DNA from 2 places in the Pseudoalteromonas sp. S8-8 genome. Region 2 is predicted to be linked to the other one. Evidence: predicted binding sites of a transcription regulator. Region 2 holds the regulator's gene; the other holds the start of a gene.
What was found. Region 2 encodes MetJ, which represses methionine synthesis genes. Its sites were predicted from a motif close to TAGACGTCTAGACGTCTA; they were not measured.
Positions count from the first base shown of each region.

Region 1: a site for MetJ is predicted at 2,168-2,185, ahead of L659_RS0106960 (methylenetetrahydrofolate reductase). Genes of this name have one in related genera too.

Region 1 is NZ_AUTR01000023.1:46,335-50,555, reverse strand. Features, by position in the region: gene L659_RS0106970 (sensor domain-containing diguanylate cyclase) at 1-836, shown strand, start outside; gene L659_RS0106965 (hypothetical protein) at 853-1,050, shown strand; gene L659_RS0106960 (methylenetetrahydrofolate reductase) at 1,168-2,124, opposite strand; gene L659_RS0106955 (M16 family metallopeptidase) at 2,375-4,221, shown strand, end outside.
Region 2 is NZ_AUTR01000020.1:188,830-193,050, forward strand. Features, by position in the region: gene metL (bifunctional aspartate kinase/homoserine dehydrogenase II) at 1-314, opposite strand, end outside; gene metB (cystathionine gamma-synthase) at 320-1,567, opposite strand; gene metJ (met regulon transcriptional regulator MetJ) at 1,857-2,177, shown strand; gene L659_RS0105690 (malic enzyme-like NAD(P)-binding protein) at 2,260-3,501, opposite strand; gene rpmE (50S ribosomal protein L31) at 4,190-4,221, opposite strand, start outside.

The sequences.
Region 1 (4,221 bases), on a different contig from region 2:
TTGTTATTAGAAGTAACGAAGGTGGCTCTAACTTTGAGACCAACCCTATACTCCCTCCTCAAACTCCTCTGTTTTGTCGCCACGTAGCTGAAACTAACAATACATTATATGTTAATGATGCAAGTAATAATGATGCATGGAACACCCTACCAGAAGTAGTTGAAGACGGTGTTGAATCCTACCTAGGTTTACCCATTCATTGGCCTGAAGGCGAAGTGTTTGGCACGTTATGTTTAAAAGACACTAAAATAACAAGCTATACCGATGAATACTTTGAACTCATAGAACAGCTACGCGATTTGATTGAAGACGACTTAGCGCTTGTTTATAGCTATGAGCAAATGCGTGAAATAGCCATGTTAGACTCATTAACGAATATTTATAATCGCCGAGCACTTAACTTACTAGCTCAGCAAAAGCTTAACTTAGCACTGCGTTTAGGCTTTGACGTGTGTTGTTTGTTTATCGATATAAACGACTTTAAAAAATTAAACGACACCTGCGGACATGAAGTGGGCGACAAAGCCTTAATTATATTGGCAGATACGCTAAAAACGCATTTAAGAGATGCTGATATAGTAGGGCGCTTAGGTGGCGATGAGTTTGTTGCAGTAATGCAAGTAAGCGATAAAAGCAAGATTAACTACATCATGGATAAAATTTCGACTGAGTATTCAAAAGCCTTACTCAAAGAAGACGTTTGCGATTTATCGCTTAGTATTGGTTATAGTTTTACTAATAAGCAAAAGCAGCCCTTTGAAGCGCTATTAAATGATGCAGACCACGCAATGTATAAAAATAAACAAGCGTATAAGCTCGCTAAAAAGGCACAATAATAAAAGGAGGTTCGTCATGACTCATGCCACACAAACTTGGCTGGTTTTTTCTGCGATAGGTTTTATTTTTTCCTTAGCAATAATAAGCTTATTTGAAACGTTCCCTAGCATTAGATTTATATCTAATGAGGGAATAATTTTTGGTGTTATGTGCTCCTCTATGGGGTTTGCCTTAAAAAGGCTTGAGAGTAATAACCAAAAACACCTTCAATAAATAGCTTAAGCTACAAATCTTTACTTGTATTTATTAATTAATTTTTCAAAGAACGGACATAAAAAAGCAAGCCATGAGGCTTGCCAAGAAGGGTGTTAATTAGCTCTAACCTAGCTTTTAAGCTATTAGCTTTTCCGCAAGGTTCAATTCCATAATGGCTTTTAATAAACGGTATAAATTAATTGACGCGTCAATTTCTTCTTTACGGTTTGTTAAGCTTTCAATATTTAAGCCCAGCGGTACATCTAAATGCGCACAGCTTTTAAGTATTAAGTCGAGGTTTTCGCGGCAAATACGGACTGATTCGCTTAATGTATTGTCTGCATCAAGCATGCGCCATTTAGTTGCCTCTGGCACTGAGATACCCAACCATTGCATAAACTCTAAGGTTTTTTCGCCGCCGCACGGGGTAAACGTTAATATAATACGTTGAGGTGTAATCCCTTGTGCTTTACATGTACGTGCGTAGCTAGTAATTAACTCTATAGTCGCTTGTGCATCGTAAACAGCTTGCGATATAAAAAACTGACAACCTTGTGCTGTTTTTTCTATTAATCGTTCGTGCTCATTTCGTTTACTTGAATGGCGCTCGGCAATCGTAACGCCACCTAAAAAGAAATCATCTGATTGCTCAGCCATCGCTTTATAAGCATCTGGCAGGCTTAGCTTTATATCGCCTATCGATGATGGGCTACCTACTAAAACTACATTTTGTAAATCGTAGTCGTTTTTAGTTTCACTTAGCCAATCTTTAAATTCGCCTACGCCACGCTGCGCCACACTTTTATAAGTAATCACATCTTGTGCAGATAAATTACGAAGTAAATGGCTGTATTCACGCGGATCAACGGTTTGTTTAAACGCAAATGGACGGTCTTGATTAGTGCGGCTGCTTTCGTCTTGAATGTCATAAATTATCACGCCGTCGTATTCAATTTCGTGTAAGCGACCTAATAGCTTTTCTGCAATGGTTTTTAATTGCGCTTTATCGGTGCCAATTTTAGGCGGGGTAGTACCAATAAGATAAACACCTTGGTTGGTGTCCACTATCTTCTCTTTTAGTGATAAAGCCATAATCCTCATTCCAGCTAAGTTTGTTTTGATGGATTTAATATAGCAGCCATTTAGACGTCTAGATAGATTTATTTAATGAAAGTTTTTCAATTAACATGATGTTTATTCATAGTGCTTGTTCCCATAATTTATAATTGACACAGTTGTTTACATAATAAATTCCCTTGGGGCTCTTATATTTATTGGCTTTGGGGCATAATTAAAGAGTTAAATCTGACAACAAATTTGCTCAATTTAAAAAGGGACAACAATGAAATTTAAATTATTAGCAACCAGCTTAGCGGTATCGCTGGCGTTAACAGGTTGCGCCATGCAACAAAACCAAAGCACGCAAACAACTGCACAACAAGAACAAGTAAATAAAGCTGATGACCGTGTTTTCTCGCAAGATTATTTAATTGAAGAGCTAGAAAACGGCTTACGTGTCATGGTTGTTAAAACCGACTACCCTGATGTAGTGTCGCTGCAAATTCCGGTATCGGTTGGGTCGCGTAACGAAGTTGAAGAGGGCAAAACAGGCTTTGCTCACTTTTTTGAACACATGATGTTTAAAGGCTCACAAAAATACCCTGAAGATGTGTACTCAGACATATTAAAAAATTCAGGTGTTGATAACCGCGCTTATACAACAAACGATTTTACAAACTACCATTTAAACTTTTCAAAACAGCATCTTGATAAAGTGCTTGAGCTTGAAGCTGATATTTTTCAAAACTTAACCTACACCGAAGAGCAATTTAGAACAGAAGCACAAACGGTAAAAGGTGAGTACTTAAAAAACAACGCGAGCCCAATTCGTAAATTATTAAGCGCTGTACGCGAAGAAGCGTTTGATAAGCACACGTATAAACACACCACTATGGGCTTTTTTAAAGACATAGAAGCCATGCCAGATCAAATGGCGTACGGGAAAGAGTTTTTTGCTAAATTTTATAAACCTGAGTATGTGTCACTTGTTATTGTGGGCGATGTAGATCCACAAGCAACAATGGCAATGGTTAAAAAGCATTGGGGTAGCTGGAAAAAGGGTAACTATGTTGCTGACATTAAAGCAGAGCCTGTTCAACAAGCACCAAAATATTTGCACCAGCAAGATGAAGCGCTACCAGGGCATTGGTTACTTGTATCGTACAAAGGCGCTGCGTGGGAGCCTGCTAAAAAAGACAGAGCGGCACTTGATTTAATCTCACAGCTTTATTTTTCAAATAATTCAGATTTATATCAAGAGCTAGTGGTCGACAAAAAAATTGCCAGCCAAATGTTTACCTATAACCCAGAGACCAAAGATCCGGGTTTATTACACGTATTTGTTAAAGTAGAAAACGCAGATGATTTAGCCACTGCGCGCGATGCCATTAACCGAACTTATGCAAAAGCACGCACTGAGCTTGTTGATGAGCAAAAGTTGAGTGATTTAAAATCGAACCTTAAATACAGCTTTATTAATGGCTTGGATTCATCGCAAGCGATTGCATCAACTCTTGCCAGCTACATGCATTTTGAGCGCGATCCTGAGGTTATAAACCAGCTGTATAAATCGGCAGATAACATCACCAGCGCAGATATTAAAGCCGTTGCTAACAAATACTTTACTGATAACGCACGTACCACATTAACGATGTCGGCACTTGATAAAGCCCCAGGTTTCGAGCAAGAGGTTGATTTAAATGCGCTTACTGCAAAGCTTGAACAAGCACCTGCGGCACCTGTATTTAAAGTACTTGATAAAACCAATAGCTCGCCATTAATTGATGTTAACTTTTTATTCAATACCGGTGCGGCTGCCGACCCACAAGGTAAAAAAGGTGTTGCTGCGCTCACTGCGGCTATACTTGCACAAGGTGGCTCAGAGGCGACAAGCTATAAAGATATTCAAAAAGCACTTTATCCGCTTGCGGGTAGCTTTGGCTATCAAATAGATAAAGAAATGCTGTCGTTTCAAGGGCGTATTCATAAAGATAATGCGGCGCAGTGGTATACACTTGTGAGCGATCAATTACTAAACCCAGGTTTTAGAGATGACGATTTTAAGCGCCTTAAAAAAGAAATGATCGACGGCATTAAGTCAGGCTTAAAAGCATCTAACGATGAAGAGCT
Region 2 (4,221 bases):
GCAAGTTCTGCAATATAGCTAAGTTCGATACTTAGTGTTTTAAGTGCACTTCGTTTGAAATCGGCTTCTAATAGCTGCTTTATTAAATCACTTTGATGGTTATTTAACTGCAGTAAAATATCAGCTACTGCTTGAGTATCTTGTTTTTGATAGCTTTGCCAAAGTAATACTAGCGTATCGGTTGTCTTACCCGCAGCCGATACCACCACACAATCACCCGGTTGAGTATGTGTAATTATTATTTTTGCTACGCTTTGGTATCGCTCACTTGAGCTTAAACTTGAACCACCAAATTTATGTACACAATTGACCATATTAATCACCAAAGCGCCGGACGGGCTGCACTTAATTTAACGTTCCCACCAGAAGTGCCTGCACCTTTGCCTACACGGCCAACATTTTTATTTTGCCCTGGTTTTACAAGTTCAAACACTCGCTCAAAATCAGCGACTAAATCGTGTATATCTTCAATACCTACCGAAATACGAATAAGCGTATCGCCCACACCCGCTTCTAAACGTGCTGTTGCCTCCATACCTGCGTGCGTCATAGTTGCAGGGTGACAAATTAAGCTCTCTACGCCACCTAGTGACTCAGCTAAACTAAACGTTTTAAGACTAGTTAAAAATGCCGCAGCGTCATTTATATCGCCTTTAATATCAAAACTAACCATGCCACCAAAACCAAGTTGCTGTGCTTTAGCCAGTTCATGTTGAGGATGTGACTCAAGACCTGGGTAGTAAACTTGGCTTACATATTCAGAGCTTTCAAGATACTTAGCTATTGCCAGTGCATTTTCTTGATGCTGCCTTAGGCGCACATTTAAAGTACGTAAACCACGAAGCGTTAAATAGCTATCAAAAGGCGCACCCGTAATTCCAATGTTATTAGCCCACCAAGCAAGCTCATCGCCTAACTCTTGTGTTGCGGCAATAACAGCGCCGCCTACTACATCTGAGTGTCCGTTAATGTATTTAGTGGTTGAATGCACCACAATATCTACACCAAACTTAATAGGGTTTTGTAAAGCAGGCGACAAAAACGTGTTATCTGCAGCCACCAATGCACCGCATTGCTTTGCAACATCGGTAACCGCTTTAATATCTGTTAAACGAAGTACTGGGTTACTTGGGGTTTCTATCCAAATAAGCTTAGGTTTAATTACTAAAATTTGTTGAAGGCTTTCTTCTTTTGTTAAATCTAATATTTCGAGCTTTAGTAGTCCGCGTTTTTGTAAAGATGTAAATAAACGATAGCTGCCACCATAACAATCATGTGGAATTACTAACGTATCGTCACTATTAAGTAGCTGAGTAGCTAAATGCACGGCAGCCATGCCTGTAGCTGTAATTATGCCACGAGCGCCACCTTCAAGCTTAGCAAGCGTCTCAGCTAAAATATCACGATTAGGATTACCGCTACGACCATAATCATACTCACGCTTAGTATCAAAGTCGGCAAACGAATAAGTAGTCGATAAATAAATTGGCGGTACCACCGCACCATGATGTTTATCAGCATCAACGCCGTTACGTACAGCAATGGTCGCTTTGTTTTTTTCGCTCATATTCGTCACCTGATTAATTTGGATGTTTAGACGTCTAAAAGAGTAAGTTATCCGTTTTGATAAGTCAAAGTATTTTAAAGCTCTAGATGGCTAAAAGTAGAAGAGGCCTCTGCGAATAACACATTTTAGCTCACAAAAGTGTGCTTATCTTTACACCTACAATAGGCTTATTAAGATAGATCTGTATCTATTATTTGACTATCTTTTTTAAATCGATAGAATTTCACGCATATTTACACGCTTTTTATACCGTGTGAGAAATTAATAATCTGAGGCAACGATACATCTTATGGCTAAATGGAATGGTGAGTATATTCACCCATACGCAGAACACGGTAAAAAATCAGAGCAAGTTAAAAAGATCACCGTTTCGATCCCGCTAAATGTATTAAAGGTATTAACTGACGAACGTACACGTCGTCAAATCAATAACCTTCGCCATGCTACAAATAGTGAATTGCTATGTGAGGCATTTTTGCATGCTTTTACTGGCCAACCTTTACCAAATGACGATGACTTACGTAAAGATAACGCCGAAAAAGTGCCAGAAGAAGTTAAAAAAATAATGCAAGAAATGGGTCTAGAAGTACCCGTTTTAAACGAAGAATAAATATTACAAAGACAAAAAAACCTCAGTAATTACTGAGGTTTTTTTATGTCTAAATTTTATTGCATAGCTCTACTGTATAGATTTACTGCATATAGTTTTCAGGTAGCTCAATTTGTGCAACACCTGACTCAATAGCAGCAAGTGCAACAGCTCTTGCTATACGCGGCAGTAAACGTGGATCCATTGGTTTTGGAATAATATACTGCGCACCAAATTCTAGTTTATCTACTCCAGCGGCTTTTAAAACTTCTGCAGGTACTGGCTCTTTGGCAATACTTCGAATAGCATCTACTGCAGCAATTTTCATTTCATCGTTAATAGCACTTGCACGTACATCAAGCGCACCACGGAAAATAAACGGGAAACATAAAACATTATTAACTTGGTTAGGGTAATCAGAGCGCCCTGTTGCCATGATTAAATCGTTGCGTGCGCCGTGCGCAAGTGCAGGATCAATCTCAGGATCTGGATTTGAACATGCAAACACAACTGGTTTTGCAGCCATTAGCTTTAAATCTTCAGCCGCTAATAAGTTAGGGCCAGAAACACCCACAAACACATCAGCATCTGCAATTACATCTTGCAATGTACGCTTATCGGTATTGTTAGCAAAAAGCTGTTTGTATTCATTTAAGTCATCGCGGCGGGTATGAATAACACCTTTGCGGTCAAGCATATAAATGTGTTCACGCAGTGCACCACACTTAATTAACAGCTCCATACACGCAACAGCGGCAGCGCCTGCACCTAAACATACAATAATTGCATCTTCAATTGACTTACCTTGTACTTCTAGCGCATTTAACATACCAGCAGCCGTAACAATGGCAGTACCGTGTTGATCATCATGAAAAACAGGAATACTACAACGCTCTATTAATGCTTTTTCTATTTCAAAACACTCTGGTGCTTTAATATCTTCAAGGTTAATACCACCGAATGTGTCGGCAATGTTGGCAACCGTATTAATAAAGTCTTCTGTTGTTTTGTGCTTAACTTCAATATCGATAGAATCAAGCCCTGCAAAACGTTTAAACAATAGCGCTTTACCTTCCATTACAGGCTTAGACGCTAAAGGACCTAAATTACCAAGGCCTAGAATTGCAGTACCATTAGTAATAACCGCAACCATGTTACCTTTACCAGTATATTTATAAGCATTTGCAGGATCTGCAGCTATTTCACGTACAGGTTCGGCAACACCTGGGCTATACGCAAGTGCAAGATCATGAGCCGTTTCAGCTGGTTTTGTAAGCTCAATGCTAATTTTACCTGGTACGGGATGTGAGTGGTAATGTAGTGCTTGTTCACGAAAGTCAGACATAACGCGATGGTATCCTGCAATTTAAGTTAAAGTGAGAGATGGAGTCTTGGGGTACGATACCCTTATTATTTTTAAATTCCAAGCAATATCAGGTCTATCCTGTTATATGCTATATCCTTTAATTTTAAGAGGTTTTTCAGTAACTTTGCAGGATTATATCAACATTTAATAAATAAAAATTCACCTAAAAAGTAAGTTTTAAGGTGCTTTTATGCCTATCAAAATCTTATAAAATGTATACTTAAAGTATCAGCATAAACTTAGAATAACAGCCTACTACCCTACTTTAAAAACAGATAAGCCCACGTTAGCTACTTTTATCAACCTAGTTAAAAATTGTACTATTTAAAATATAGAGAATATCTATCGATTTGTCTGTAAAGGATTATGCATACTCAGAATAAGAATAGGAAATAGTTATGCAAAAGGAGGGGATAGTTAAAATCAACGAAATAATACCAATCTGCTTATATATGGGGTCTATTTAACGTTAAGAAAATTACGCTAGAACTAGGCAAAAATTTTTGTATCTAGTTGTTCTAAATAAAAAAATTTTAACGACGTTATAGTGCAATTTAATTCGTTAAATTGCTCAAAGATTTATGTAGGTTGGCTTAAGATAATAAATAACAAATTTTAGGCACAAAAAAAGCACCCTAAGGTGCTTTTTTTAACTAAACAGCAATAATTACTTCTTGCTGGCAAGTGCACCGAAGCGCT